3 regions of the Paenibacillus provencensis genome follow, and region 1 is predicted to be linked to each of the others. Evidence: riboswitches for the same ligand, from Rfam matches in the RefSeq annotation. Region 1 holds a riboswitch; each other region holds the start of a gene.
What was found. A riboswitch is a leader RNA that binds a small molecule or an ion and turns the genes downstream of it on or off. The one in region 1 is predicted to bind cyclic di-AMP.
Positions count from the first base shown of each region.

Region 1 (10,916 bases):
TTCGTTACGCCGGGCAACTTTCCTAGACCTTTCTCTATCCGGTTGGCACATGCAGCACAGGTCATACCCTCAAGCTGAAATTGAGCGACTTCGCTTACCGTTTCGTAACCCAACTTACGGATGGTTTGCTCAAAATTCTCAATACTTATTTTAGTAGGATCATAATTAACACTTGCTTTTTCCAAAGCAAAGTTGACGTTTGCTGTAGTCACACCATCAAGTTTGCTCAATCCTTTTTCAATGCGATTTGCGCAGGCGGCACAAGTCATGCCGCTCACCCGCAAAGTTGTTTGTTTTATTGGAGTTGAACTTGTTTCCAATGTACTCACTCTCCGTCCATTAAAATTCACATAACATCATATCCTTGTTCTTCAATGGTTTCTTTAATTTGATCTAATGTTATCTTGTCTTCGTTATAGGTTATCTCCACAGCATTGCTGTTCAAATCCACCTTTCCAGATACCCCTATACTTTTCAGTGCACCTTCGATGGAGTTCACACAATGCTGACAGCTCATTCCCTCAACTTGCAAAGTCATATTTTTCATTTAAAATTCTCCCTTCAGTATCATTTTTTATAGTGTTTCCCTATAGATAAAATTAAATGAGTTTATATACCCCCCCACCGTATATAAAACCCCTTTTTAAAGGGCCTTGTTGAATGGGCCCTATATTTCATAAATCACTTCTGTTTCAATTTACTATACCCCCAGGGGGTATGTCAAGACAAAAAGTTTGAATTTTACAAAACTAGGTATCTGTTGATTTTAAGGCTTGAAGTTGTATCATTAGATCATCCTATAACATAAAAGATACTTCGTTATTTAAACATCTATTTCAATACAAAACACGAGGAGTAAATAGAATCATGATTACAGTATTAATAATAGACGATGAACAGAGAATGCTTGATCTATTGTCTCTTTATCTTACCCCCCTAGGGTATAAATGTATCAAAGTAAACTCAGCTGTAGATGCGTTGATTTATTTGGAATCAAATCAAGTAGACATAATTTTATTAGATATAATGATGCCAGATATGAATGGTTGGGAAGCATGCGAAAAAATCAGAAAAACTTCGAGTATTCCAATCATTATGCTTACCGCACGCAGTGAAAAATCTGATATTGTAAAGGGTTTAAATATCGGTGCTGACGATTATGTAATGAAACCATTTGATGATACTGAATTGGTCGCAAGGATAGAAGCCGTACTTCGAAGGGGAAAGACTGAAGAAGAAATAAATGAGTTATCCTTTAAAGGATTATCCTTAATAAAAGATTCGTTTGAAGCCCTTTATAAGAATATAAAGATTGAATTAACCCCCAAAGAGTTCTATATGGTCGATCTCTTCCTCAATAATCAAAACAGAGTTTTCTCAAGAGAACATCTAATCAGTAAGATTTGGGGATATGATGTTTTTATTGATGATCGTACCATTGATTCTCACGTTCGAAATATACGAAAAAAACTTCGAGATGCAGATTTTCCTGCTGATGATTATTTACACACTGTGTGGGGGGTAGGGTATAAATGGACAAGTGATAAAAATAAATCATAGAAAATAAAAGCAGAAGAAGGCTTGTAAGATGCTCTCTTCTGCTTTTGTTTAAGACAAATCACTCAGCAGCTGGTGCTAACTCATTTTCTGTTACCCATTTATGATTCTTAACTTCTTCGCTACCTGTAGTTGGGGTAAAATCAATCATATACACCGTTGTTCTTTCAGCAGAGTCAATTTTTACAGTTGCACCCTCCATACCTTCCATGTGAGATGCCTCTGTTTGCACTTCAGCCCCAGGCGCTAATGGTTCTTCACCTGCATCAATTAGTTCTTCATGAATTACCCATTTATGATTTTCTACGGGTTCTCCACCTGTAGTCGGGGTATAAGAAATCGCATAGGCTGTAGTATCATAAGCACCAACAATAGTTGCTTCAGCGCCTTTCATTCCCTCCATATGCCCTTCTTTAATAATTGCTTTAGTACCGACAGGATACTTAGGATTTTCTGCTTCCTTTAGATACTCTGGTACTTCACCTGAAGTCGAATGGTTCATCTCAGAGTGATCCATTCCTGTATTTTCTTCTGTACCTTGATTCATGTCCGTATTTCCATTTTGATTTTCATCATTAGCGCCACCGCACGCAGAAAGCATGAGCGCTGTGATTAGTGTAATAATACCGATCATCAATTTTTTGTTTTTGAACATAATTAATTCCTCCTTTATTTACCCTCACTATAACCACTAAATTTGCAGAAAATATGGAGCAGTTAGACATAAAACCTTACAGACGACACATTTTTAATTAAACAAATTCCAAAGTCATTTTAAATATTTCCTGGAAGGTGTACGTAATATACATAAAAGAGTTATTTTGAAATAAGAATTTGCTTCTGAAAAATTAAGAAAAGAGCACTAGCAAAGTGCTCTTCTCTAATATTCCTTTTCTAAATACACTTCAAATCTTGTTCCTTTCTCTACTTCACTAGATACAAGAATAGATCCATTGTGTAACTCAACCAACATTTTCGTTATGGCAAGTCCTAGACCACTTCCTCCATGTTCTCTCGACCTTGATTTCTCGACCCGGTAAAATCTTTCAAATAAGAAGGGGAGTTCTTCTTTTGAAATCCCTGATCCCGTATCTGTAACCGAAATACATACCATATTATTATTAACTTGCTGTGCTGATACTTCTATAGAGCCCTCCTTCGTATACCGAATGGAGTTATCCAATAAGTTCAAAAAGATTTGTTCAAGTCGACCAGAATCCCCACTAACTATAAACGTTGAGTCGATATGATTTTTAATTGTTATCCCTTTGTTCTCCGCTCTCATAGACACTTTATTGACAACTTGTTCTATAATTTTATTGATACATACCGCATCTTTATATAGTGTCAATTTACCTTCTTCCATCTTGGATAAATCAAATAAATCAATAATCAAGCGATTAAGCCGTTTAGCTTCCTGTGATATGATGTCTAAGTATTTTTTCATATCTTCTTCAGTCTCATAAAGTCCCTTTGATATTACGTTTGCATAACCTTCAAGGTACATAATTGGCGTTTTAAGTTCGTGTGAGATATTAGCAAAAAACTCAGTACGTGTATCTTGATATCGTTGCAGGTCTTTTGCAAGATCATTTATTGCAGCTGCTAATGAGCCAATTTCATCCTTAGTACTCACTTCTACTCTACTATCAAGATGACCAGCAGCTATTTTTCTAGTAGCTTTCTCCATTTGAACCAAAGGTCCAGACATCTTTCTTGATAAAAAAAATGAAACACCCACCGCTATGATAAAACCGATCAATCCAGTTAAACATAAGAGCTGTCTTACCTCCAATATAGAGGCATTAACGATATCAAGTGAAGAAATCACAAGAACTCCACCCTCAATATCCAACAATGGTTTACCAGAGATTAGGTAAGATTCTCCATTCTTAGCACTATAGTTTATCATAAATGATTCTCCGTTAAGCAATCTATTGATTTCAGTTGCGGTAATGAAATTCACATGATGATTAGAGGCCTTATTTGATTTACCTAATAATTCTCCTTGCCTATCTAAAACAAAGATCTCCACCTTCGAAAATTCTACCATAGTGGATATCAAATCTGTAGGTATGCTCTTACTAGAATGTACCATTTCGACAAAATGGGATGACATTTCGGCCACATCTTGTTGTGCTTTTTGATAATACATATTCGAAAAGATTTTATCAACGACATACCCCAAGGAAAGCAGAACCACTAACAGCAGAGATACGATAATAATTCCTAATTTAAAAGCTATTCGATTCATTTTGATGACCACCGTTCTATTAATTTTTCCAGATATATGACTTAAATTATTTATCAAATATTTCAAGTAGTAATGTTTTTCAAAATTCTATTGTAATTTCGAAACCCATGATCTCCTTAAAACCCAAACGTTTATCCACCATAAGCATAAGATTGTTTATTATTATTATACGCCTGAACTTTGAATATTTTGTGCATAAGCCATGACTTACCGATTTAAAGTTCTTAGTTCTGGCTATAGTTAGCTTTTCAAAGTGATATTTATACTTCGAACTAATCATTGATTAAATTAGCTTTTAGAAAATAGATTTTTTATTTTCACTCGTTATCTCCACATATTCTGCACATTTTTGGTTAATTTACATTCAAGTCCTTGAGTATGTATCGAGGATTAATTGTAAATAGTAATTACGTATGTAAAAAATTAATCACTGAAAGGAGAATGGAAATGTCACATGAACAGTATAAACAATGTATAGAGGAATGCTTACGATGTATGGTGACTTGTAATCACTGCTACGATGCTTGTTTAAAAGAAGAAGACATTAAAATGATGGCAGAATGTATTCGTCTAGATCGGCTATGTGCCGACATCTGCTCTTTTGCTGCAACAGCAATGAGCAGCAATTCACCATTTATCAAAGAAATTTGCTCATTGTGTGCTGAGATATGCCAAGCATGTGGTGATGAGTGCAAAAAACATAGTCATGACCATTGCCAAAAATGTGCGGAAGCTTGTTTTAAATGTGCAGATGCATGTCGTAACATGGCTGCATAACATAAAAAAGTATACTACTTTTATAACCGCTCCCAGTAACTGGAGCGGTTATTTTTGATTAAATCTGAAACAGTTTTTGAAATAAAAAAAGACATATTAATTACAAATTTGTTATGATATTACCTGTCATAAAATATGACCCACTTCTTGTTAAGTTGTCGATTATTTATGAAAAACCTTTCTAAATTAAATAAATCCTCATGAAATCATAAGAAGCAACAAATTTTACAGGTTATAATTGACAAGTCTCGATTTATACACTACAGTTATTAGTGTTACAATATTTTAATTATTTTGCCGAATTTAAATTTATTTAAAACGGGGGAACCACTTTGGGTGAATTGTTCAAAATAGTGTTGAATATAGGTAACCTTCTACCGAATCCTTAAGCTAACTCCGTAGGCATCGAAGGGAGAATATTATACTTGAAAAAAATTATCATGTCTTTATTAGGGTCTGTTATTATTATTTCTTCTGGTACCACAAGTGCATTTGCTGATGACAAATCAAAATTACAATCAGAAGTCAGCCAAGTGGTAGGAACACCTTATAAATGGGGAGGAACGACCGCAGCAAGTGGCTTTGATTGCTCCGGCTTCATATTATACATATTTGATAAATTTAATCAAAACCTTCCTAGAACCTCAGCTGCTCAAGCTAAAACAGGCACTGCGGTAGCAAAAAGCAATTTAAGAACTGGGGATTTAGTTTTCTTCAATACAAGTGGAAAGGGAATATCTCATGCGGGAATTTACATAGGGGATGGACAATTTGCTCATTCTTCGAGCAGTAAAGGAGTAAGAGTAAGTAAACTCTCGGAAACATACTACAAGCAACGGTACGTTACAGCCAGAAGAACAATTGATGATAAGAGTTTTTCTAATATGGTTGATGACTCTCATTAAAGAGGGAAGGACAAGCTATATTTACAACCCCGCCCTTATGAAGGGGTTTTGACTGAATTATTTCGAATCAAATTTTGATACACAATCTGCCCGGCATCTTCATGAAATAAGCAGCCGATCGCTATGACCCATACGTTCTTACGTTTCCCGTTACTTAACGAAATGAAGCACCTGAAAAACAGAAACTGATTTGAACAAATTACAGTAATAACTTAAGTCTCTGTGCACATAAAAAACTCTACATTTTTTCTTTATAGATGCCACTTACCCCCGGATATTAACTTCCGGGGGTAAGTGGCGTCGGGAGATCTTAGTATATACTTTGCCTTGGATTCAATATTACTTTATAAATAGACTCTTAGTATAAAGAGAGAAAGTGCATTGATAAGTGTTAACTCGGTTTAAAGCATACGATGGTTCAGTTACCAAGTTCTCGAATTTATCGAAACCGTAGGTTGAGATTGCTTTTTCAGTAAGCCTGGTGTCGACACTTTACTCCATTAGCTACATTATCTGAAATAAAAAAATCGGATATTAGCTGGCACAAAATTAGCTAGTTACATATAGTGGGGTAAGCGTAAATATCGGGAACACAAATACAGTAACAAAAATATTTGCAACTGAAGCTCCGATGTTTCTAACACTGAAAAGGGTGTTCGGCCGTCGTTGTGCAGATTAGAGCAGTATAGAATGAAACGATTTAATGAGTATTTAGCTGGCGTACCTTGCTGGACACGCTATGATAAATACCTTTATCTTTTCAAAGCGTATAACTGTGATGTGTAGACGCTACATTGATCACTATGGACATTTTTCATTTTTATACTCCACTCTATTTTCTGTTGCAATGTAGAAAGCCCTATCAAGTACAGAGCTTTCTATTATATTATTTGATTTATTCAGTTGAACGAGGTGCTTCGGTTAACCCGATTTCTGCATCGTATGCATCAAATATTTTTCGAGCAATGGGCGCAGCGCTCATAGAGCCGTATCCCCCTTCTGGAACAACTACTGCAACGGCAAGTTTAGGATTTTCACGCGGTGCAAATGCGATGAACACGCCATTTTCAACATTTATGGCTTCACCATCTTTATATATCGTCTGTTGGGAGGTACCTGTTTTCCGGGCAAAGTCATATGGAAATCCTGAAAAAGCAACATCTACATTTGTAGCCATTCCCCTGTGAATGGTTTCCCAATAAGCTTCATTAAACTCCACTTCATTAAGAATTTTAGGATCGATTCTTTCGACTACATTTCCGCTTGAGTCCCTTATTTCTTTAACTAAATGCGGTTCCATTCGTTTACCTTTGTTAGCTAACATAACTGCATATTGTGCGAGCTGCATAGTCGTGTATTTGCCCTGTTGACCGAAAGAAGCGAAAGCTAAGCCTGTAAGTGACGTTTGATTCTCTTGGTTATACTCAATTCTCCCTCTAAATTCCCGAGGTAAATCCACCCCCGTATCTACACCAAGTCCGAATTCTTTCATATATTGATCCCAAACATCAATTCCTTCATTACCATATTTAATCCACAGTTTTTCACCAATTAAATCGACCATAAATGCATTCGAAGAGTTTTGAATAGCTGTGTCTGGATAGAGAAGCCCCATAACCGTACTCCCTGAATTCCGCACTCGTGTATTATCACTTCCAAATTCCGCATAACCTCGGTCTAAGTAAGGAGTATTAGGACTGAATAACCCTTCGTTTAATCCAATAAGTACGCTTAACGGCTTAATAGTCGACCCTAACAATACTGTTGATTCTGGATGCTGTCCTGTATCATTGGGAGGAAAGGATTCAACCGTTCCGTTTCGATAAATATACTTTATGCTTTCATAGTCCCAAGCTGCATTTGGATTGTAATCAGGCATACTAGCCATAGTCACCACATTCCCCGTATCGACTTCCATTGCTACAGCGAATCCTGTCTTTGCATTTGGATGCAGCTTTCCCGACACTGGATTTCGCTGCAGCCATTCAAGCTGATCGAGAATAGCCTGTTCTGTCTGGATTTGCACTTCTCTGTTAATGGATGATACAATATCTAATCCTTTTTGAGGTGGCTCAATGACTGTCCCCTCTTCAGGCAAATTCAGAGAGTTTATTGGAATTTTACTATATCCACTTTTTCCGCGAAGCACGTCCTGATACTGGAGTTCAAGGCCATCTACGCCCACTGGTTCAAGTTCGGAATAAATCAAACCGGGATCCATTTGAGTATCATTTTGTTCATTGATTTCTTCATATTTACTGATGGTCTTTGATGTCTTGAAGGTCTTCAGATAGCCTATAGCCTGAACAGCTACCGTTTCATCATCGTATTTGCGGACGGTTTCTTCAATTATACTTATACCTGGAAAATCCATTTTGTTTTGCATAAAGTATGCAATTTCTTTATCTGATAAATTGCTTTTTATAAGTCTCGGGGTATATCCAAGAGCTTGCCTGAATTCAAGGTCCATCGCTTCCACAATCTCCTCTACTGACATGTCTTCAGCTTCCGGATCTTTATATTTTGAAAATACATCACTTAGACGTTCGGCTATGCCTAAAACTTCCACTCGATTGGGATTAGCTGGACCACCTTCAGACTGACTATAGTTTTTATATAATGTAATATATAAAGATTGAGCAGGTTCTGAATAAGCCAGTTTATATTTACCGGTGGAATCATATATGGTTCCTCGAACAGGAAGTAGAGGAGTACTCTTGGTTACACTTTCGCTTTCTTTCTGTGCTAGTACTGGCCCTTCCACAAATTGTAATACAGCTAAGCGAATAATAATGATAGAAAAAACAATAAAGGTACCAAAAAAAAACAGATTCAGCCGAAAATGGATACGTTGCTTCTCTGAACTTTCATTTTTACTTCGTAACTTAAACTTTGACATAACGATTACCTCACTACATATTAAAGAATTGCTATAAAAGTAACTGATAAATTTGGAGGAAGTATGGAGTATGCATTTTTTTTACATTTATACCTTTATTAAAAAGGGAAACTCCTAATATGATTAGGAGTTTCCCTTTTTAATTCTAATTTAATCTATATAATTAATGACGTGTTACCCCATTTGTTCCCATACTTCTTTCAAAAAATTTATTGTATTTTTTCTTTATTTCATATTAGCTAATGGTCGTAATCATTTAAATAAACATAAGACTCATCATATCCTGTAATAATCGTACTGGAATCTGGGTTATCAAATGAATGAATGCATGTCACCGATTTAATCGTCATAGGGATTGCAAAATCGCATTCATCCCTTGCCGTCTTATATGGAGTCGTGTCCCTCTTGATATATTTAGCGGAATCCATCATATCTGCCTGTACACCTGCATAATTTAGCAGCATGGTCACACTGATTACTTCGTAGTCCCTCCGTAGTTTAGGCATTTGATTAATTAATGGTGTACCTATGATCTTTAAACTTGCTTCAGCTCTATATACTTCCCCTATGTGGTGATTATTCTTATTCCCATATATATTTTTGAATCCTATACAATTCTGCAGATTCTAAGACTTGATTAAATCTTGACAAAAATCAATACATATTCTTCGTTTATAGATTTAAAGTTTTGCAAACTAATTCTGTCACTTCTTCTCTCTTATAAAAGATGACTCAAGAACGTTAACATATCCTCATAAAAAGACCGTACAAATGCGGTTATCTTTTGTAAACAATTCAAATAACAGAATAGGCCTCAATCGTTTTATTCTTGTAAAACCTAACTAATATCTCTGTTTCTAACAATTATAAAACAAAGAAATAAAAACTATTGATATTACAAATAAAATAACTCTTTTCTCCAATTTCTTCCTTTATACAGCCTTGAGATTCAGCCGATTTCGTTCTAGGATGAAGGTTTGATGCCAAATAATAAAGATAATTATGGTCCAAAGCTTTCGACTCGCATCTACCTTCCCCTCTTTATGTTTTTCAAGTAACTCGAGTGTGTATGACTTGTTAATCCATCTTTCAATAGGAGCGGTTTCAATCAAAGATTTTACCCATTGATACCACTCATTTCTCAACCATACTCTTGTTGGGACAGGGAAACCGAGTTTTCTTCTGTTCTGTACATCTCCTGGCACGATTTCTTTCATCGCTTCTCTTAGCAATACTTTAGTAGCCTGAGGAGTGACTCTGTACTTTGTTGGAATTGTTGAAGCGAATTTAAACACTTCTACGTCTACAAAAGGCACCCGAAGCTCTAAGGAATTTGCCATGGACATCTTATCTGCTTTAGTGAGTATATTGCCTCTGAGCCAGGTATGAATATCAATATATTGCATCTTCGTTACATCGTCGTGGTGAGAAACTTTTTCATATAATGGTGCCGTTATAAAATCAGTAGCTGTGAACGCGGCTCTTTCCATGAATTGTGTAGAAAGAATTGAGACTTTATCCTTCTCATTGAAGATTTTCGCATTTCCTACATACCGTTCTTTCAGTTCTTTACTACCTCGTTCCAAAAAGCTCTTACCCTTCATGTCTGTTGGCATTAATCCTGCTATAAAACCAGCCATCTTTCTTAATTCTGGATTTAAAAGACTGAACCATCTCAGTGAATAGGGTTCTTTATAAATATTATATCCTCCAAAAAACTCATCCGCACCTTCCCCAGAAAACGCAACTTTCACCTGTTGACTAGCTAATTTAGATGCGAAATAGAGTCCCACTGCAGATGGATCAGCAACGGGCTCATCCATATGCCAAACCAGCGTTGATATTGCCTCCTTATAATCTTTAGATGTAACGCAGATCTCGTAGTGATCCGTTCCGAGAAAGGCAGCTGTTCTTCTAGCTTGATCCAGCTCACTGTACCCTGGCATGTCAAATCCAACGGAGAAAGTTTTAGTCGGTTCTAAACTCTGAAGAATGCCAACAATACTACTGGAGTCAATCCCTCCTGATAAAAAAGCACCTCTTGTAACATCAGAATTCCTGTGTATTTTTACCGAATCTGTCAATACGCTCCGAGCCTCTTCCGCTAAATCACTGAATGATCGATTATTCTCTTGAGGATTAAATTTGACTTCATAGTATGGCTCAACCTTTATTTTCTCGTTTTGAATAATCATTGAGTGGCCGGCTTCTAACTTTTTTATGGATTTAAACATAGTCGATGGTTCAGGAACATACTGATACGTTAGATAGTGGTAAAGTGAATTTTCATCCACCTCGACATTAAAATGTTCATCGGCTAAAAAAGACTTTATTTCCGATCCAAACATAAACCGATCTTCTAATTCCGAGTAATACAAGGGCTTTATTCCGAAAGGATCCCGTGCTATAAAAAGTTGCTGTTTTCTTGAATCCCAAATTGTGAATGCGAACATACCACGTAAATAGGTGGGACACTCCGTTCCGACTTCTTCATATAGACGTAGAAGTACTTCCGTATCTGAGG
Region 1 is NZ_JBHTKX010000004.1:105,522-116,437, forward strand. Features, by position in the region: gene ACFQ3J_RS21095 (heavy metal translocating P-type ATPase) at 1-320, opposite strand, end outside; gene ACFQ3J_RS21100 (copper ion binding protein) at 347-547, opposite strand; gene ACFQ3J_RS21105 (response regulator transcription factor) at 868-1,560, shown strand; gene ACFQ3J_RS21110 (YdhK family protein) at 1,619-2,212, opposite strand; gene ACFQ3J_RS21115 (sensor histidine kinase) at 2,438-3,811, opposite strand; gene ACFQ3J_RS21120 (four-helix bundle copper-binding protein) at 4,259-4,588, shown strand; cyclic di-AMP (ydaO/yuaA leader) riboswitch at 4,874-5,008, shown strand; gene ACFQ3J_RS21125 (C40 family peptidase) at 5,014-5,493, shown strand; gene ACFQ3J_RS21130 (peptidoglycan D,D-transpeptidase FtsI family protein) at 6,389-8,392, opposite strand; gene ACFQ3J_RS21135 (hypothetical protein) at 8,632-8,862, opposite strand; gene asnB (asparagine synthase (glutamine-hydrolyzing)) at 9,325-10,916, opposite strand, start outside.

Region 2 (10,916 bases), on a different contig from region 1:
GGTACAATGATGCATCCATAAGCCAAGAAATAAGGAAACTTCAATCTTCGGGCTACCTTTAGCGCAGCCGTTGAGCGCGTGTGATATATTCCTTTTTCTATATATACAAAGGTGTCCAGCGCATCCACGGATAGTCCCCCTTGCTCCAGTAAATGCCTTCCTACTTCAGACTGAAGCGATGCAAAATAAAATACACCTTCCGGATCCCGCTGAATAATCCATTTTGTTATGCCCTGGCATAAATGACACACCCCATCGATGAGGACAATATGCTTGTCGTTATAATTCTGCATCATTCATCTCTCCCGGATTATAATGAATGCATATACCTATATATAGAAAAAAAGCGCTAGGATGCTCTTCCTAGTCGCTTGTCATCGAAGCAACTTCTTACTTCGTCGCTTGTTCGATCAATTGATTATCTTGAATTTGCTCATGGATCTCGCCTGCAAACTTCTCCATGCACTTGCAGATAAAGTCTTTGCGGCATACCGGACAAGGTGTCTTCTGAAGACGGCTGATGCTTGTCATTTTCCATTCCTTATCACGGGAATAGAATACACGGCACAGTGTTCCGTCCGCGAGCTTCATTGTAAACTCGTAAAGTCCGGCTTCTTCATTTCGGCTGGCAGTTGTTAAGTCTACAATCTGTGGTCTATAAGACATGTAATCACCTGTGATTTCAAATTTATTCATGCCACGTAGCGCATTAGTACTTAGTCATATTAAAGAATTTTAACCCTGATGTCAAATCCATATACACTAAAAATAAAGAAACCTTCCTACTATCTGAAATATTTCATTGTATTTTCAATAAAAAAGCCGGGAACTCCAGCATTATGCAAGAGCCCCGGCATCTTAAGCGAGATTGGATGGATCTTAGATTACATTAAGCTCAACCGGAATATTACCGCGTGTCGCTTTGGAGTAAGGGCAGAACTCATGCGCTTTTTGAGCAAGATCCTCTGCCTGCGCACGATCTATACCCGGAATTTTGACATCCAGACGAACAGCGAGCTGAAAGCCGTCATCCTGCGGGTCTTTACCGATCATAACGTTGCTGGTTACTTCAACATCACTCAGCTTCACGCCTTCTTTGCGGGCGATGTTGGAAAGTGCGCTCTCATAGCATGCTCCATATCCGGCTGCGAACAGCTGCTCCGGATTCGTTGCATTGCCGCCTGCACCGCCGAGCTCCTTGGGAGTCGACAAGTCATGACGCAATACCCCATCCGATGTTTCGAATTTACCGTCTCTGCCACCGCGTACTGTCGCTGTTGCTGTATACAATGCTTCCATTATAATCGCTCCCTCTTCTGTAATCTTAGATTATCGTGCACTGCTCGTTGCTCTGTTATTCATAAACAAGGCAAGAGCCAACCATAGCAAGCTGTATATCATCTGATGCAGCATCTGATGCAGCATCTGATGCCCCATCCGCTTACCTATGTTTTTTTCTTAACCTTGTTATGTATAAATTAAACATGTGTGCACGCACGATAATTATCAATCACACTCGCTTAGCAGACTCTCCTTTAATCAAAGTTACGTATATCCGCTCATTCTCGACCATATCTCCGGAGAGCAGCTTAAGGAGCTGCTCCGCGGCGAGAGCTCCCCACTTTTGCTTAGAGTAGTTAATGGTAGATAGCCTCGGCTGCATATAACCTGCCAGCTCAATGTTGTCAAAACCGATCAAATGGATATGCTCGCCGATCTTCAGATCAGTCTCCGATATACGATTCCATAATCCAATGGCCATCTCATCATTAAGACAGAACACAGCTACAGGCTCTTTGTATTCAGCTATAATCTGATCGGCAGCCTTCTCTCCTCCGGTCTTCTCGAAGTTTCCGCTAATCTCGATGCATTCCACATCCTGAGAACGCTCCGAGACCATCCGCACTGCTTTCATCCGCTGCATGGAATCATAAGAGCCTTCCGGACCGGTCACCACATAGATTTTCTTGTGCCCAAGTTCAATCAGATGCTCCATCGCAAGCGTAGCGCCTGCTTTATTATCAAGGAGCACCTGATTAATGTTCGGATGATCGAGCTCGCGGTCCAGCACAACGATTTTATGACCCAAATCGGCATATTTCAACAATTCCTCGCTTGCAAACATCTTATCCAATATAATTGCACCATCGATCATCCGCTCTGGCAGCATTTTGTGAGATTGTTCTCCGCTGCATACTATCAGATCATATCCCTGTAAATTACTGATCCCCTTCATACCATGAAGAAGATCACCATACACGTCCCCGCGGAAGTCCGTCAGAAATACACCAACGATTTTGGTCTCCCGCTTCTTCAAATTCCGTGCCGCCGCATTAGGCACATAATTCAATTCTTTGGCAATGGCCAGAATTTTAGAGCTTGTTTCGTCCGTCACCTTGTTGCTCCCATTAAGGGCATAAGAGACCGTAGAAATAGAAACCCCGGCTTTTTTGGCAATGTCCTTAATACTGACCAATAGTCCTATGCTCCCTCATTTGTAACCAAGCCTTGTTTTTGCTTAGAGCTTTCTTTGATATCAATTTTAATTCTAATGATTGATTCACATATATACATCAATTACATTCTCCCTCTGATCCAGCTCTTCTTCCAGAATATCGCGTTTAATCCGAAATCCGCCATCCCGATATGGATGATCTAAACGAATCGGTTCTGCTTCCTTACCATTTATAACAATTCGTGCGGGTTGACTACCGCCCAAATGATACACGAAGGTTACGTTTTTGCCCGATACTTCAAAATCAAACTCCATACCGCCCAGATCGGACGGCAGCTCAGGATCAAGTATCAAATCCTGCTCGTCCTGACGGATGCCGAGAGCATTTGAAATGAGCTGATTCATATAAATTCCTGGACCGCTGGAGTAAATTCTCCATCCGCCCTTTACTTTGACTTTTCCGGCTCTAAGCTCATCGAAGCGTTCCTGAGCTTCATATCGGTTGCTGAATTTGCCATCAGAGCTGCTAAAGTAAGCATTACTTTGCCGCAGTTCAGCATTTGGAACTACTTCGGTGATGCCAATCGGGTTAATTAAACCAAGTCCGCTCCACACCTCATCCTTATAGCCAAGCTTTGCCATGGCCTCTACGTATCTTATGTGGGCATGAACATACTGGAGACCAACCTCACGCCCAAAGTTAGACGCCTGCTCAGCCCGCTTGAAATGCGTGCTTACACCTCCGGCATAAAGGGCGGGTCTGTTCATCAGTCTTACGCCATCCGGGCAAAATAAACGTCTTTCAATCAATTCGTAATGGGATTCGGCCTGCTCCGGACTAAGCATTTCAGCGATCATACTTCTCGTCATCGGGAGCAGACGATACTGAATCCCCGTCTCCACATCGGAAGGATGGAGCATAGGCTTTATTTCCTCTGGATTCTCCATATAGATGAGTTGTATAGGTTTCTTTGCTAAAAATAAAGCTGTGCTTTAACGTATACGGAACCCGCTCATTCAGTATACTGTAATCTTGTGTAGCTATTAGATAATCACTGAGCACTTTCAGAGGCCATACGATAATGTCGCCATGACTTTCTTCCTGCTGGATCTTGTAATATCGGTCAAACATAAACCACTGCGGCCAATTTCCGTCGTCCTCATATTGGTGAGCATATACCATTTTAAGAATATCTCGGACTTGTTCATACTTCTGTGTCGCCATGAAATATTCCACAGGACCTTGGCATACGTCCCTCGTCCCCCATGCAGCTCCTCCGTATTGTTCAAGTCCGTGCGGAACCGAATAATGAACCAGCATATTATGCGTATACCACCAGGCAAGGGAATTAACTTTGAATAACGCTTTAGAGCGCTCTTGATCAGGAAATTTCAAATGGAACCCATTCATTACACTGCGAAAAAATGCACGGTACTCTTCTTTCTCATCCGTAAAATTAGGAGTATTCGGGGATAGTGACTTGCCGTCCAGCCATCCCTGCATCGTTAAAGTCCAGTTCTTCGTTTCCGAAATTTGTAAAACAGTCAGAGATGCATCTCCCGGCATTACCCCTTCAGCAAGACAAGTCTCGTCATGAATCTGAAATTCCGCGCCATCAATCCACATTGCATAGGTTAGCTCAGGGTACACCTCATGATTTACGGCAGATGAATCTGCTGTAAATATCAACTTGCTCTCTTTCGCTGTACAGTGCACGGGTACCTCATACTCATTGACATTCATTGTCATCTGATTGGTTAACAAATACCGATAGCTGCAGCCGTTCTCAGAATGAATCTGAAGCTGAACTTCTGGACGGTCCACTGATGTAAAATTCGTGATGACGAGCATGTCATCCTTCAATTTATAATACCATCGAACGTAGTTAAATCCGATTTCAAACAGTCTAAAAAGCTTACCTGGAGATATTGACTTTCATATGCCCCTGTAATACCATAATTCACGAAATTCAGAGTACTATTCTAAACGTTTCGAAGCTTTTTACTTTCATGTATCCTGAGTCAGATGATTGCTGGCGGAACAGGAATGGAGGAACCTATGATACGTACATTAAGCGGCTTTGTGGAGAAGATTAGATCGCAAGACTTAAACGTCTTTTCGATTCGTGTACTGCAGGATGGCAGGACGATTGGAGAATGGAACCAGGACCTTGACATACGTCGTCAGCAGCATTCGATCAGCAAATCGTTTACGAGCATGGCCGCTGGTCTTGCCATTGAGGAAGGAAAGCTCTCACTAGATACGAAGCTTGGTGAATTTTTTAACTATAATACAACTTATCACTCTCAGGACCCTATGATCCCTTCTCCTGATGAGCTCACCCTTTACGATTTGCTTCGGATGTCTTCGGGACATGACTCTCCACCGCTATGGCTGCCAGAGAGGAAATCACTGGCTGAGAAAGACTGGGTCAAATACTACTTATCTCTGCCGCTGAACAGACCTCCCGGTGAGCAGTTCACCTACAGCAGCGGGGATACCTTCATGATCTCGGCGTTGATTCAAGCAGCAGTCGCTGAGACTGTCCATCGTTATTTGAAGCCTCGTTTGTTTGATCCTCTCGGTATACATCATGTCGAATGGGAAACCTCGCCTCTTGGGGTCACACTGGGATGCGCGGGCCTCGTGATCAGCACTGAAGAATTAAGCAGATTCGGTCAATTGCTGCTGGACGAGGGCGTATATGAGGGCAGACAGCTGGTGCCTGCTGAATGGATTAAATTTGTGACACGCAAGCATATTGATTCTGTCGGTGAAGGAGACTGGTCGCTCGGCTATGGCTGTCAGTTTTGGATGTGTTCCCATGGAGCTTATCGAGGAGATGGGGCACACGGTCAGCTTCTCGTCATCATTCCAGATCGAAGAGCCGTGATTGCTGTTAACAGCGAGGAAGATCGTATACAGTCTATCCTTGACGCGGTGTGGGAAGAAGTTCTGCCTATTCTAGACTAAGTCACTTGAACCAAAATAAACTTGAGATTCTCTACAGCTTATTAGACTGAGGATATTGCAAAATCCACTGCTTAGAGAATCTCGGTATTATGATTCATAGCTCATAGAAGCAGTGCAGTCAGTGCGCTTAGATCATTTACAGTAAAGTCCGGCGTATCCTTATCATCAGTGGAAGGCTGATAGCGGCCGTAACCCTGCATAATTCGAATTGTAAGCATCCCAAGTGACTTGGCTGGGATAATGTCATTGTCAATTCGATCACCAATCATGATGGATTCATTGGGCTCTGCTCCAGCTGTTTTCAAAGCATACTGATATAAGCGCATATCCGGTTTGGACAATCCCTGTTCGGCCGAGCAAGCGATAACATCCACATAAGAACGGAGTCCATATTTCACCATCCGCTCTTCCGTACCCGGACTTTGATTGGCAATGATACCGATCCTGTAGCGCTCACCCAGCTGTTTGAGAACGGCCCTAGCTTCAGCATACGGCTCTTCCAGCTCCTTTTGAAACTTGAGCCTTGACTTGATATACTCTCTGTCTTCCTCGGAAGGCACGAGCTCTGAAATCGCGTATTGCATGGGAGAAGCTATATAATTCGAATAGCTCTGAATAAATTTACTGCGAACATCCTCCATCGTGATGTTATACCCAAGTCCATTTGCTTCCTTTACAAATTGACCGATAATGTGATCAACGGGAACCCATTCATTTACGAGAGTATCTCCTATATCAAAAAAGAGCCATTTCACATGATCAAATTTCCCCATATTGCCATTCTCAACCTTTCCATCTGTAAATATAGAAAAAGAGACCCATGGTTATATCACGAGTCTCACATGCTATGTTTTCTTTAACTCCAGTATATCAACCCTATATCTAATTACGCAAACTGTATCGTAAGCACCTACACTAGCTGCAAGCTGCAGTCTCCTGCTTCTATTGCTGTGTACGTACAGATCAATTAATTAACGGCAGCCCGTTCGCCATTTAGCAAGAATCCAACTTCGCCCTTGATTGTAAAAATAACGTGGTCTGCACCCATACCGCGGTATACTCCGCGAGGATGATTCAGCTGTGTAATAATCGTAATCGGTTTACGTGTCCATGGTCTGCATATTTGCAAGAACCGACAGGTCAGATTCAAGCTGTTCTCAAAAATAAAAATACGCCCTACCGTTGCATTAGGCAGCAGCCATTTACTTGCAAACGCAGTATCCATACGTATAATGTGCTCTACTCCAAGTCGTTTGACCTGCTTCTCTTCCTGCGCACTATTTGTCAGGACAGCAAAAGAGAGCTTCTTGTACATTAATAATCGAATAAAATTTCTGGCGGCTTCATTCGGCGCCGTAACTAAAATAACTTCATCACTCATCACAATAATATCCTCCCTGTTTTAGAAAAAGACAACAAAAAAAGAACACCGACAGATCAAAGGCATGCCCGGTGCTCTCCCACCTTTATATCAGAACATGGCAAAACATGACCTGTTATAAGATGCTACGCGGCTTGCTGCCTCTCCCTTTTTTACGCTTACGAGGTTAGCTGTCGGATTCGGACAAGAGAGATTGCCCTATTCATGGCAAGAGCCATGAAATTCACCCCATGGATCTGAAGCATCCACATCTGGGTCCCCCGCTTTTTGCTATCGACAAAAATTCAGCGCACAAACAAAAACCACAGAGGACTAAACCCCTGTGGCTGATCGCTCACAAGATTTATCATTCCTCTCTCAAACGTTCGTACAGAAGATAACTAAAGAATAATCACTGTAAAGAAGTGAAGGAAGAACCTTGCGTATCTTCCACATCTTTAGTTTAGCTCTGTACAGCTTACGAGGTTAGCTGTCGGATTCGGACGGTGAGAGTCGTCCTATCTGTTCCTGATGATTCCATATGGAGATTCCCACATGAATCCTCGGTTCAGAATTCACCCCATGCAAGCGTGTTTCATTCGGCTCTCACACCGAATCAAGCACTCTGCTAACTTTGGTTCCCCCGCTCTCCGCCAGATTAGGCAGAAATTAAGCTATCATAGCAATGAGAAACTACTCTAATATAAGGTTTTCATTTGCTCAAGATTTACGATATGAATCATACACCCGTAGAAAATCGATGTAAAGCTCCTGCAGTAGTTCATTTTGACGATCTAGGGCTGTTTTGGGATAGAATAAGAATAAAACATTCACCACTGTGCATTTAGCTAATCTGTTCTAAGTTTATCTCGATTTCTCGCTTAATTCAAATAACCAAGTTGGGCATCAACAATATATTCATTCATTTTCTAAGCCATGTTTGACTTTCTTCATATATTGCTTAAAATTAAATTGTTATCAATATATATATATAGAGATTGAATAAGAGCGGCTATACAAGCATCATTTATATATTCCATAATAATTAGGAAGGGATGGATGAAGGCATGTCGATTTATCAATATCAAGTGAATACACTAAAGGGTCAGAAATTAAGCATGGAGGAGTACAAAGGAAAAGTACTCTTGATCGTAAATACAGCAAGCAAATGTGGATTAACTCCTCAATACAAAGGGCTTCAGGAGCTATATGACAAATTCAATGATCAATCCTTTGAAATTCTCGGTTTCCCCAGCAACCAATTTGCCGAACAAGAACCCGGCTCAAATGAGGAAATCGCTGAGTTCTGCCAAATGAACTATGGCGTAAGCTTCCCGATGTTTGAGAAGATTAAAGTGAATGGTGACGAGGCGCATCCGCTGTTCAAGCACTTGAAGAACAATGCACCAGGTATACTTGGATCCAAAACAATTAAGTGGAATTTCACCAAGTTTCTTATTGATCAGAACGGAAATATCGTGAAAAGATACAGCCCACAAACGACACCGGACAAGATTGGAGCGGATATCGCCAAGCTGTTAAAATAGGATTCCTGCATAAATCCTAATATGTACAATCGATCGACTAAATCATCATCCCCCAAGAGAAGCCTCAGTAGAGACTTCTCTTCTTTTTGTTCACCTTCTATGTCATATCGTGTTGAAGCCCATACTGGGCACACCAAAAAAGAGCTTGAAGCAATTGCTTCAAGCTCTTTCGTTATGATGCGGTCGAGAGGACTCGAACCTCCACGGGTATACACCCACTACCCCCTCAAGATAGCGTGTCTGCCATTCCACCACGACCGCGCATCTTGTATAGCATTTTCGTGCCAACAAAATATATTATACACAACTACAACCTATAAGTAAAGGGTTTATTTCAAATTATGCTGTAGTTTTTCCGAAGAGAATAATAAGTCATGTATATGTTATTATATTTAACATGAATTAAGGTTTGTCACCTCTTTTCATATTGATGTTTAGTTTTTTATTGACAAAAATCGGATTTTTATGTAAAAATACATATCAAACATAATGATATTATATAATAAGTTGACATATACATAACGCGTAATTCCAACCAAGATGGTTACCACGTTTAACACTATAAGGGGGCGAATCTGGTGAACAGAGGAAATAAGCTTCTAGATTATGTAAAACTGCTTGATTCCTCACTGCAGGTCGGAGGATTCTCTCATTCCTTCGGACTCAAGTCATACATTGAGGAAGGTACGATTCAAACGACTACCGACCTGGAGACATTCATGCGATGCGAGCTACATCCAAGTCTTGTGCAGTTGGAAGGCATGGCGATCAGAGCCATCTACACAGCGGTGGAGCAGAAGGATGAGTGGAGAATCGCCCTCATTGATAAGATCATTCACAACAAGCGAACCCCCGTTTACAAACGGGAATCTTCAAGAGCCATGGGAAAGCGCCTCCTCAAATTATCTAAAGCGCTGCATCCATGGATGGACTTTGAGCATTTCGAAGAACTTATCCATCGATATGATGCTGTTGGCTCACTCCCCGTCGTTCACGCCTGGATCAATAGCCAGCTTGAGGTTACCGCTGACGATGCAGCTTCCGGTTATCTTCATGCCGCCAAGGATGTATGCCTGATCCACGCAAGACGACTATTAAATATTGAGGCCTGTGAAATTAATGCCTTGTCCAGCGTACTGGACGGTGACCTCGAGGAAGAATGGAATAGAGCCAGAAGCGCAAGTCTACAGCCCTTCCAGAGCTCGATTCTGTCAATGCAATCCCTCATACCGGGCTTCCCCTTCCACGAATCCGGTATTGAACATACAAGAGCTTAAGCCTAACTCCCCTCCAGCTCACCTCTTCAGGCCTCCCAAGCCCCTCCCTATATTTAAAAGCACGCCAGGCTCCCTCCTCTGCCAGCGTGCTTTTTTTCGTCATAATACCACCCTATACTGTCAAAAAAGAACGACGTATGTAAGTGATTAATGATTGTTAGATGACGTAATAACGTATATAATATGATCATACTTTTTTTTGGAAGAGGACTCAAATATCAACATAACACCTTAGTTCCATTAAAAATATCAATATATGTATAGGGAGAGACTACAATTGCCCGAAGCCGAACCCTTATTTATAAAGACCTCGTCCGAAGATTTCAAGACGACCACTGTCATTATTGATGCTTTCGGAACGATATGCTCGTACAATCACACTCTTCCTGAGAAAATGTCCCGTTATGAATGTCTTACCCGTGAGAATTGGCTGGGCTCTAATTACTTCAATATAATGGCGTCATTTCCAGGGGCGTGCCCCCACAGCATGAACAACATCATTAATCACCTCAAGGAAGTATTAAATAACCACATGACAGGTTACGTATGTGAAGTCAGGATATTACGTGATGACAGTTATATTTGGCTTCGTCTAGAAGCATCTCTTTATGAAACCTCCCTCCAAAATGACTTTAGAGGACTTATCGTTACACACATCGATATCACACACTTGAAACATCTTGAAGACCATCTTCAGGATGCCTCTTCCCAAATACGAACTCTTCGAGGGATGCTGCCGATCTGCGCTGTATGTAAGCGCATTAGAGATGAAGAAGATGAATGGAATACCGTCGAGAGCTTTGTAGAGAAGCATACGCATGCCGAATTCACGCATGATATATGCCCTGAATGCATTCGCAAGCTGTATCCGCAATATGCAAGGATTTTAGATCCCCACCTTTGAGCTAATAACATCAGTTTACAAATCTCGTGTAGCGTCAAAACACTCACCTAGAACGGATTCCATCCGAATCAGGGTGAGTGTTTTCTTGAGATACCGTATTTTTTAAGTTTAAATCTAGACGGTCAGATAGTGCTCAAATGCTGCCAGATCAAGTTCCTCAGGCTTGCCATGCATCGCAATACTGCCTTTATCCATGACATAGATATAATCTGCCACACTGCGCACAAACTCCTCACTCTGCTCAACGAGTAGAATAGCTGTATCTACCTGATTTTTAATCCGAATGATGACATCACGAATATCATCTACGATCGACGGCTGAATTCCTTCTGTCGGTTCATCCAGCAGCAGCAGCTTAGGTCTTGCAGCCAGCGCACGGGCAAAGGCTAGCTGCTGCTG
Region 2 is NZ_JBHTKX010000001.1:2,766,755-2,777,670, forward strand. Features, by position in the region: gene ACFQ3J_RS13385 (thiol-disulfide oxidoreductase DCC family protein) at 1-296, opposite strand, end outside; gene ACFQ3J_RS13390 (hypothetical protein) at 391-696, opposite strand; gene ACFQ3J_RS13395 (organic hydroperoxide resistance protein) at 880-1,299, opposite strand; gene ACFQ3J_RS13400 (LacI family DNA-binding transcriptional regulator) at 1,511-2,476, opposite strand; partial or broken gene ACFQ3J_RS13405 (GH36-type glycosyl hydrolase domain-containing protein) at 2,561-4,361, opposite strand; gene ACFQ3J_RS13410 (serine hydrolase domain-containing protein) at 4,515-5,429, shown strand; gene ACFQ3J_RS13415 (HAD family hydrolase) at 5,531-6,202, opposite strand; gene ACFQ3J_RS13420 (hypothetical protein) at 6,397-6,810, opposite strand; cyclic di-AMP (ydaO/yuaA leader) riboswitch at 6,951-7,110, opposite strand; cyclic di-AMP (ydaO/yuaA leader) riboswitch at 7,250-7,475, opposite strand; gene ACFQ3J_RS13425 (glutathione peroxidase) at 7,857-8,336, shown strand; tRNA gene ACFQ3J_RS13430 (tRNA-Leu) at 8,515-8,597, opposite strand; gene ACFQ3J_RS13435 (urease accessory protein UreF) at 8,915-9,613, shown strand; gene ACFQ3J_RS13440 (hypothetical protein) at 9,891-10,517, shown strand; gene urtE (urea ABC transporter ATP-binding subunit UrtE) at 10,632-10,916, opposite strand, start outside.
Region 2: linked by a shared signal. The riboswitch ahead of ACFQ3J_RS13420 (hypothetical protein) and the one ahead of ACFQ3J_RS21125 (C40 family peptidase) in region 1 are both predicted to bind cyclic di-AMP.

Region 3 (10,916 bases), on a different contig from region 1:
TAATTCACATATATTCTGTATGAAGGATAAAGAACGTTCGTAGGACATCTTGGGCATAAACTTTACCCCGCCCGCTGCGCCAGCGAGTGTCTGCAGGTCCCCCATTCCTTCATCCTCAAATACTTCTTTGATAATGGCAAGGTCTTCGCTGATCGAAGATTTCGCCGCACCATAACGCTCTGCAAAAGTCGTTAAGGGAATCAGTGTATGTGGTCTCGAAAGCAAATATTGTGTCATTTCTACTAAACGAGCGCTTCGTTTTAATTTCTTCACGTCGATTCCTCACGATCTATCTCCAAATCCGAATGTTTATAATTCAATATATCATTTTTGTACGTATTTGTACAACAATCAATTTGTTTTTATACTATAAATGGAAAAAACAAAGTTTATGTCAGTAATCTTACTGCATACACTTCTTTGCAAAATCCTCGCAGGCCATTATAAATCCTCGGCACCTTCGATTCTTTCGATACAAGACCGAAGACGGTAGGTCCACTTCCAGACATGAGAACTCCGTCAGCTCCGAGCTTAATCATGGCTTCCTTCAATTGGCCTACTTCTGGATGCAGCTGCAAGGTCACATCCTCTAATACATTACCCAGTTCCTTACAAACCCCTGCAAAAGACTGATTGCGAATCGCATCTTCCATTCTTTTGGCGGATGGATGTCTCTCAATCTGATCGCTGCGTACACGACCATATACCTCTGCTGTAGATACGTTAATCGGCGGCTTCGCCAGCACTACCCAGCATTGCGGTGGATTCGGAAGCTGATGAAGCTTCTCTCCTCTTCCTGTAGCTAGTGCTGTTCCTCCTGTTATACAAAAAGGTACATCCGAGCCGAGCTCCGCACCCAGGAGCCTCAGCTCTTCATCAGATATACCAAGACCCCACAGCTTGTTTAAACCTCTCAGGGTTGCCGCAGCGTCACTGCTGCCGCCTGCAAGACCGGCTGCGACGGGAATCTTCTTATCCAGGTGAATGTATACACCTTTCTTGACATCGTATCTATCCTTCACCAGCTTGGCAGCCTGGAAGGCCAAGTTCTTCTCATCCAGGGGGATATATCCCGCCTGACTTGATATCATGATTGTATCCCGCTTGATTTCTGACATTTCAATCCGATCAGCAAGATCAACCATGGTCATAATCATTTCTACTTCATGATAACCATCGCTTCTTTTATGTAATACATCCAACATCAAATTAATTTTCGCAGGAGCTTTTTCATAAATTTTCAAGGCGACTCACCCACCCTCAGCTATTCCCTCAAGACAACTTAACATATTATATCAAAAGCGGGCTGTCAAGTCATATTTTTACCTGCACAATTGCTTCATTCTTTTAAAATATATAAAAGCCCCCTGTTGTATTCAGGGGGCCCTTCTTCGTTATTCTTGACCTTTGCGTGCTGCCTGCTCTGCAAGCTGTATAGCCCTCTTCACCATATTGCCTGCATCCTTGGCTTTTATCCCGCCCCATCCTTCTTGTTGAACGGTATCATAAAAGCCCAGGTCCTTGGCCAGCTCATACTTGAGCTCTTCTGACATTACACTGCGTCTTCTGCGGCTCATAAGGCTTCCTCCTTATTAGGGGACTCATAATTTCATGTTTCGATCGTTATTATGCCTCATGCGGGTTAACAATATTCGCAGTGGATAAACGTTTGTTAAGCCTATGCTTATACGCCCTCCTTAAGCACGCACCAGCTCTCTCACACTTAATAAGACGGAGCTGGAAGCTAATCCTCTCACTTGCGCAATAAAAAAAAACGGCCCCGTCCATAAATGGACGAGAGCCGCCTTGAAATCAAGCTTACACTTCGTTGTACGATATTTCGCTGATCACTTGCTCAGGATCATATACTGAAACCTGTACTGTTTCAGTCAATATATCGGCGTAACTGTAAGACACCCGTTTAAACGTTTGCTGTTCTTGATCTAGCTTCACAATAAAAACAGAAGGGTACGTTTCTTCCAATACACCAGTACGCTCAATTGTCTTGCGGCGTCCACCGTTTGCACGAAGTAGAATCTTCTGGCCAACATGAGCGTCGAGACTGCGTTTGATATCCAATAGCGAATTTTTAGCCATGGCTAACGACCACCTCTTTCCTTGTCCATTATACAAGGACTTTCAGAGTTTGTCAAATGATCAATTATATCAGCATCAAAATTGAGTTGTCAACGAATATTTTAGCAAAATTATCGCTTTAACATAGCACAACGCTTTTCCAATCCCATTTGCTTCTAGCTCACTGATTTTTAACACGATTAACCCTTGTTAAACGAAGCAAAAAAAGACCCCTTCAAATTAAGGAGTCTATATGCTATATATACTTCTTCAGTAAGCTTTAGATAGCCGCTGGCGAGACCTTAAGGGTGGACAGATCCTGAAGGGGCGGTAATCCAATCCGATAGCTCCCTCTGGACTCAAGTCCACCGACACCTTCACTGCCGCTAATGGTGTGATGGATGATATCATTTATGTTAATGGTATCCTTCACCGAGGTAAACGCCGCCTTCGCTGCCACATACACGGGATCAAGCGCATGTATTAATACCCTGCTAGGGCTGCTGGCGAAATTTGCTCCTGCACGAATCAGTGCTTCGAAATGAGACTGACATGCACCTGCAACGATCGTCAGCGCATCCAAATGCCACTCATATTGTCTGGCTACCTGGACGGCTGCAATGAAGTTGGATGAGTTCTTATAATGATTGATGTTATACAGATCATAGGGCTGTCTGCCCTTTAATACCCCATCATGGCCTGTAATGACAACAATATCAGGGCGTGAGCGTGGCAAGAGCCGATATAACGTATCCGCCATTGAAGCTTCATGTACATAATGTCCTTCGGCAGGTACACGTAGTCTGTCATACAATGCCATACTTTTCTTAAGATAATTGGGGTCTCCATCCAAATGGAGCACCTTGCCAGGCATTTCAAAAAAAGAAGGAGACTCTGTCTGTGTGTTCTTGTTCCACTCATCAACCAACCCCGCCTGGTTACGCTGTGCTTGCTCCAGACGATGCTTCTGCAATAGCGAGTAAGATTCATTTGCTTTAATATGTGCCAGCCTGGTTTTGTTCGTCTCTGGCTCATATGGCACTCTGATCAGATCATTCAGAGGAGAATCCGCAAAGAGCCTGAATTCGGTCCCTTTAATGTATGCTTTATTCTCCTTGAGGCCCTCCACTCGGAACGTGATATCTCCCCCATACGATTTCCGAACGACCAAGTCTCCTATATTCATCAACGTTATCACCTCTAACCCTATGTTATGGGCGAGGCAGGGCTTTGGTTCATCTCTTTTTCTTAATTTCCGGAAACACGAGTGATAAGCTTGTTAGAGCCTTATTCCGGCTTCCAGCAAGACATCGCTTAAACGAGCATACTCCTCAATACTGAGTGTCTCCCCTCGTCTCGTAGGTTCAATCCCAGCCGCCTCCAGCATGGGCTCCAGCTGGTCTCTGTTTTCTTTTGTAAAGAAACGACTCTTTAGATTATTAGCAATTGTCTTCCGTCTCTGTGCAAATGAAGCATGGATAACTTCAAAGAAAAACTTCTCATCCTTCACTTCAACGGGAGGCTTCTCTCTTACCTTTAACTTGATGACTGCGGATTCAACATTAGGCTGCGGAATAAATACCGTGTGGGGTACGATGCATACCAGTTCAGGCTCACTGTAATATTGAACCGCGATGCTGAGCGTCCCATAATCCTTCGTTCCCGGGGAAGCAGCCATTCGTTCTGCAACTTCCTTCTGAATCATGACAACAATGCTGTCGAGCGGCAGCTTCTCCTCGAGAAGCCTCATCAATATAGGTGTCGTTACATAGTAAGGCAAATTAGCAACAACGCTGACCTTATCCATACCCGCGAAATTTTCAGCAAACAATTCAGGAAGATCTGTTTTAAGAACATCTCCATGATGTACATATATATTAGAGTAAGGTTCCAGCACTTCTGTAAGGATCGGAATCAAGCGTTGGTCAATCTCAACCGCCGTCACCTTCCCTGCACGCTGTGCAAGCTTCTCTGTCAGTGCACCGATTCCCGGTCCAATCTCAAGTGCCCCCTTATGTTCATTGAGATCAGCTGCATCCACAATTTTATGAAGAATATTTTGGTCGATCAGAAAATTTTGTCCCAGGCTTTTTTTGAAAGAAAACCCGTGTCTTGCAATGATCTCTTTCGTTCGTCTTGGCGTTGCAATCTCATCTATATTTTTCACGTTCTCACGATCCCTCACGTTCTATTTGCTCTAGTGCTCGTACAAATTCCTCACGGCTAATCTGGAACATCGTCAGCCGCTTATGCAGCTGCTTGCCATTACAATATCCTATACCCAGAATGTTGCCCAGCATCATACGCCGATTCGCAGCGTCCTTATGGACGATAAGTCCAGCTTCGATCAGATCTTGCCAGTCTATAAGCGGCTCTGCACCATCATAGGTTGTATGCACCTTGGACAGTGCTGCCCGTATTGAGTCGGGAGATGCATTCTCTACACCAATATCGCCTTTGCGGGTCGCATCCTGCTCCTTAATGAACGCATGCTTCACGCCAGGAATCTTGTTTGATATAATCTTGCGAATTCGCTCGCCTGCATGATCGGGGTCCGTAAAGACGATAACACCCCTTCTTTGCTGGGCAAGCTCGATTTTTTTAAGTATTCGGCTGTTTATAGCGGAACCGCCGGTTTCAATCGTATCTGCATCCACTGCACGCTTGATGGCTACGGTATCATCTCTGCCTTCAACGACAATGATTTCTTTAATCATGACCACATGACTTCCTTTCTAAACAAAAAGAGAAGAGGAAAAGCTCCTCTTCTGCATGTTAAGGGGCAAACGATAGACTTGCTGTCTAAACTTTCGTTCACCTTATATAGCATCACCTAATCTTGTTGTTAATACTATAACATCAGGGACGTGATTGTAAAATATATTTTAATTCAGTTCCGGCTTCACCGGACCGATAACGTATACTGTTTTACCTTTTTTACGGCCAAAATGGATAGCCTGCTCTAAGCTGTCATAATACACATCAATTTTGTTGCCCTTAATTGCGCCGCCTGTATCTTCAGCACGACGGAATCCTACGCCTTCAATGTATACCCACCATCCAAGAGGGATCACATCAGGGTCAACTGCGATAGTACGTCCTTCCTGTACACGCGTGCCGGAAGCCGTCTTCGTACCAATACCCTCTTGTTCAGAGGAATAAGCCGTCATAGATACATTGCTTAGTACTTTTTTGGCCTTAAACGTAACTCCGTCCTTCGTGACGGATTCGCTGTCACTGGAAGCAGATACCTTCTTCACTTTATCAGCAAGGCTTGCTGATGATTTCGAAGAGGAAGCATTAGAAGATTTAGCTGCAGCTGTGGATTCAGTCGTGCTTGCAGCGGCAACTACGGTCTCCTGAACAGGTTCAGGCTTCTTCTTCGTTCCTACGGCAATGACTTTGTCAACACGGTTGGATTCAACCTTCTTGCCCGTCATTTTCTTGGACACCAATTCGCCATCCTGGAAGGTCTTCTCGATCGTCTGAACGATTACACCTTCCTTGCCGCTCTGAATGACCCGGTTATCGCCCTTGTACAAGCTTGGGTCAGCCGTTTTGATCACCTTGAACGGAATGGAAGCTTCCTGTGTTGCTGTTTGCTTGGTCACCCGGACTACTCGAATATTAAGATCCGCCTTCACCGCAGTGTCAGCAGCGGGATATACTTTATCATCTTCTGATACTTCGATGCTATGTGCAGCAAGTGCTTCCTTAACTGTATCTTGTGTCGTATAAATTTGCTCTGTCTCACCGTCTGCCGTTACGTTAATCGCTACAGCCCGGTTAATAGTTACTCGATCCCCATCTTCAATCTCATCACTCAAAGACATCGAGACTTCGTCATGCGGACTGACTGCGATTGAATGCTCATCCAGCACTTCACTAAGCATTCCTTCACGCGTTTCCAAGGTTTGAGCCTTGCCGTCCACGACGATTGAAATTTCCTTGCCTCCCTGACCATACACAATGAGTGAGATCATGACTAACAGTGCGATTGAGAAGATTGCGACTAGTGTGATCTGACGCAGATTCTCATGCTTCCATCGCAACGCGAAAGACTTGCTGGATGATGGTGACTCATGGGTCTCCTCTAGTTGGAAATTTCCCACTTCCTCCGTCCTCCTTCATAGTCCCGCCGTCAAGAGTATTGCATGATTGTATTTGACGCGACTATACCGATTTGTCTACAAAACCGGAGAAACTCCCGTCCGATTCTGCATCATGTGCCACTCTTCGCAGCATGATGTCACCTCCTGTTAACCAACAGTATGACGACAATGTAACTTTTATTCTCCTAAAGCAAAGAAGCCAAAAAAGAGTTTAAGAGGAACTCTTTCGTGGCTCCGATAAGTCCAAATGAGAATATCGGAAACATCATGCACGAGTTTTGCCTCTTCAATACGCTTACGGGGTTAGCTGTCGGGTTCGGGCGTAAGAGTCGCCCTCGCGTCAGATCCAGGCTGCTCATGGCAGCTGTCCTTTACGTTCACCCCAAGACTCAAATGTTGAAATCAAATACAGTGGTCCATGAAGAGAGACAACTCTCTTAATTTTAAATCTTCTGCCTAGCAGCAGACCACTATATCGGTTCCCCCGTTCTTTGTTTAATACAAAAGATTCAGCGAGAATGACTCATGAAGTGAATTCAAAGTGGTAAATCAAATGAATGTAAAATGGACTTTACCAACAATCAACAATTCACTGAAACGATGATATCCTGTTTCGATGCATGTTGTAAAGCAGTATTCAACTATGTTTTTCTAAATAATTGGTTAAAAATTTGTAATAATCAGCGGAAAACTCTTACAAAAAGTTTAATCGCTCCGTTTTACTCACTTTTTCACCTGTTTTTCTCTCTATTTTATCAAATACCAAATCGTTCCAGTGCATTTGCGGTCGTAATCTCTGCTAATTCCTCCACAGAAATGCCCTTCAGCTCTGCTGCCATTTCTGCCACCAGGGCCACATGAGCAGACTCATTTCTCTTGCCGCGGAATGGATGTGGTGTCAGGTATGGCGAATCCGTTTCGATCAAGAGCCGGTCAAGGGGTACTTTTGCTAGCACTTCCTTGGGCTGCTTTGCATTCTTGAACGTAATCGGCCCTCCGAAGGAGATATGAAAACCCATATCCAGCGCCATTTTTGCTGTTTCCCAGCTTCCTGAGAAGGAATGCATCACTCCGCCCACTTCATGTGCTTTCTCTTCACGTAGGATTCGAATAATATCTTCATGCGCATCTCGGTTATGAATGACAATCGGCATGGCGATCTCTCTAGCCAGTCCAATTTGTTGGCGCAACACCTCATGCTGAACTTCCTTGGGAGAAGTATCCCAATGATAATCCAGACCGATTTCACCGATCGCAACGACCTTCTCGTGTTTACATAATGATGCAATCCATTCCAGATCTCCATCCTTCATCGTGATGGCATCGACAGGATGCCAGCCTACTGCCGCATAGATAAAATCATAGGTTTCGGCAAGTTTCATCGTAGAAGGTATCGTTTCCCGGTTAAATCCTATATTAATCATGCGGGTAACCCCCTTTTCGACAGCGCGCTGAATCACTTCCTCGCGGTCAGCGTCGAACTCAGGGGCATCCAAATGTGTATGTGTGTCGAATAACATCATATAATCTTACTCCTTTCAAGGGCTGTATCTTGTCTCACATTATTTAAACATTCCTGCAATTTCCGGAGGGAGCTTGGGCAATGCATTCATCAGCTTCTCATGAGGGAAGTAGAGATGATAATTTCCTTTTTGCATGCCGCTTATGGAGCGTACAATTTCTGAAACCTCGGATATATCTCTTTGTCTTTCCTGCTTGTCTAGAATAATGATCTGTCTCTTGCTCCCCGCAATATCAGGTCGGAACACATCATACGGCAGATCCGTAGGAAAATCAATTTCAAGATCATAGGTTGGATTCAAGCCTGCCTTGAGAAATGCATCTTCAATCTGCTTGATATCCTTCTGCTCGATATAATCCACTTCAACATATTTATAGAGCTTACGGTCCAAGAACCGGGTACAAAGTTCACTTAGAATCGGGTCCTTCTCATCAGTCCATTCATTAAAAGCAGCTTGAATCGTGGATTCATCAATACGAAGATAATCTTTGACCGATATATCCCCCTTAATCAAATGAAGGAGCGGTCTAAGCATGAAGCCGAATGTGTAGCCTTCTGTTACCAGCTCCTTAGCTCTTCTAAAGATTTGACGCAGAACAATTTCAGAACTTCGAGTTACCGGGTGGAAATATACCTGCCAATACATCTGATATCTCGACATTAGATAATCCTCAACTGCATGCATTCCTGAATCTTTAACGACAACTCTCCCCTGGTAAGGGCGCAGCATACGGAGTATCCGATCAAGGTCAATTGTTCCATAATTCACTCCAGTATAATAGGCATCTCGCAGCAAGTAATCCATTCGATCTGCATCGAGCGGACTTGAAACCAGGTTGACAACGATAGGCTTATCATACGTCTTGGCAATGACAGAAGCGACCTTTTGGGCGAAATCAGGACCTACTGTATTTAGTATCCGGCCCACTTCGGTATCTCCCAGTATGATTTTACAGGTCCACTCTTCATGATCCATATCAAAAGCCTCTTCAATCGAATGAGAAAAAGGACCGTGTCCAACGTCATGCAATAAAGCTGCGCATAGAGCGACCAATTTCTCTTCCTTCGGCCAATCGGGATATTCATTCCGTTCAAACTGAGATATGATCTTCCTTGTAATTTCATACACACCTAAAGAATGAGAAAAGCGGCTGTGTTCTGCTCCGTGAAAAGTCAAATATGTAGTGCCCAGTTGTCTAATTCGGCGAAGACGCTGAAATTCCGGGGTATTAATAAGCTGCCATATAATCGGATCCTGAACATGCACATAGTTATGAACGGGGTCTTTAAATACTTTCTCTTCGTTAAGCTTTTGCTCCATCGATTATCAGCTCCTTTTTCAACTAAATTCTTATAACAAAATTCAATTGTGTGCAACTAAAGTAGGAATTCGACTTTATCCTTGCATCTTACTTGATTATTTCGACATTATACGACATAATTTGTCGAATAGTGCTGCGGTTTTGATTTCCAAATCGACACGCGTTATAATAATAGATAGGTACTAGAAAATCATCGTTAATACCAGTACTCATTCTATTTCTTCATACAATGTTAATGCAATTCTTTATTTTTAATGTTGACTGATTTGGGAATGGTTGGTATGATGATTAGCATAAAACATAAAATAATGTCGAATCATGACAGTAATAAGCGATGGCGAGAGGAGTTAGTATAAAATGATGAAATCTACAGGTATTGTAAGAAAAGTTGATGAACTGGGCCGGGTTGTTATACCTATCGAATTGCGCCGTACACTCGGTATTGGTGAAAAAGATGCACTTGAAATTTACGTAGACGGTGAGCGCATCATGCTTAAGAAATATGAGCCTGCTTGTATTTTCTGCGGCAACGCTGAAAACGTAACGTACTTCAAAGGTAAAATTGTTTGTCACGAATGTATTTCTGAAATTCCAGCACCGGTGACAAATTAAGTAGAATAGGTTATAATCAATTTGGTAGAGAAAAGCATACCTTCAATCAGTAATCATTAACGATTCCTTTAATATAGATGCTCGCTTTTCTTAAGAATATATAATTGTTATTTCTAACCTTTTTCATATCTCCTTAGGCACCTTCCTCGTCAGATACATTCTGCCGAAGAAGGTGTTTTTTTCTTTCATTCAATATGAGGGCTATTCTTCCTCTTTTAATAAAGCATTATATACATCTCTTTTGGAAAGCTCCCGATCTGCAGCTGTTCTCTTCATTGCGTCCTTGCGAGTATTGCCTTCCTTCTCATAGCGCTCCACATGCTCTGTAAGACTTAACTGCTGCCACCACTCATTCTGCAGCTCTTTCTCTTCATCCTGACTTCTTCCCTCTATAATCAAACAATATTCACCTAGAGGAGGATGTTCCTCAAGCCATTCAATACATTCCTCTAGATTCCCTCGCACATACTCTTCGTGACGCTTGGTCAGCTCTCTTGCGAGCACAGCTCTTCGGTTTCCCCATATCTCCAGCATAACGGCTAAAGTTTTTTGTACCCGGTGTGGCGACTCATAAAACAAAAGGGTCCCCTGCGATGCTCCAAAACTCTTCAGGATGGCAGTAATGTCCTTTTTCTCACGAGGGAGAAATCCGACAAAGGTAAATCTCTCGGTTCCAAGACCGGATGCAATTAGTGCGGATAGAGCAGCGTTCGCTCCTGGCACTGTCACCACAGGAATATTCGCCTTAATTGCGAGACTGACCAGGTCTGAACCAGGGTCTGAAATGGCCGGCATACCCGCATCGCTGACGAGAGCTAAATTTTTTCCTTCTATTATATATCGGATTAATTCAGGTCCACTGGCATCCTTGTTGTGCTCATGATAACTAAACAACAGCTCCGGGCTGATCTCAAAATGAGTTAATAGCTTTCGGGTCTGTCTCGTATCTTCTGCAGCAATGATGTTACAAGTCTTCAAGGTATTTACAGCTCGATAGGTGATATCTTCTAGATTGCCGATCGGTGTACCTACAAGATACAGTGTACCCGTCCCTTCCTTCTGATCAAAGCTCTTCTGTACTTGCATATTCATAGCTAACTCCTCTCCAGTTCCACGTTTCACTGATACTGCTTCAACATATGTCCAGCAGCTATCATGGACTCGGATAGTAAATATCCATAATTTCTTTGCAGTATTCCCCATTTTCGTTATACACGATTAGCGGAGGCAGCATTCTGACATCCGGTTTGCCATCTCGTAATGCCTCAATGA
Region 3 is NZ_JBHTKX010000011.1:9,274-20,189, reverse strand. Features, by position in the region: gene purR (pur operon repressor) at 1-273, opposite strand, end outside; gene ispE (4-(cytidine 5'-diphospho)-2-C-methyl-D-erythritol kinase) at 390-1,244, opposite strand; gene ACFQ3J_RS25735 (small, acid-soluble spore protein, alpha/beta type) at 1,395-1,577, opposite strand; gene veg (biofilm formation stimulator Veg) at 1,819-2,097, opposite strand; gene yabG (sporulation peptidase YabG) at 2,357-3,262, opposite strand; gene rsmA (16S rRNA (adenine(1518)-N(6)/adenine(1519)-N(6))-dimethyltransferase RsmA) at 3,356-4,243, opposite strand; gene rnmV (ribonuclease M5) at 4,248-4,793, opposite strand; gene ACFQ3J_RS25710 (ubiquitin-like domain-containing protein) at 4,962-6,188, opposite strand; cyclic di-AMP (ydaO/yuaA leader) riboswitch at 6,466-6,713, opposite strand; gene ACFQ3J_RS25705 (TatD family hydrolase) at 6,944-7,711, opposite strand; gene ACFQ3J_RS25700 (HD domain-containing protein) at 7,751-9,031, opposite strand; gene ACFQ3J_RS25695 (AbrB/MazE/SpoVT family DNA-binding domain-containing protein) at 9,390-9,644, shown strand; gene rsmI (16S rRNA (cytidine(1402)-2'-O)-methyltransferase) at 9,846-10,736, opposite strand; gene ACFQ3J_RS25685 (tRNA1(Val) (adenine(37)-N6)-methyltransferase) at 10,798-10,916, opposite strand, start outside.
Region 3: linked by a shared signal. The riboswitch ahead of ACFQ3J_RS25710 (ubiquitin-like domain-containing protein) and the one ahead of ACFQ3J_RS21125 (C40 family peptidase) in region 1 are both predicted to bind cyclic di-AMP.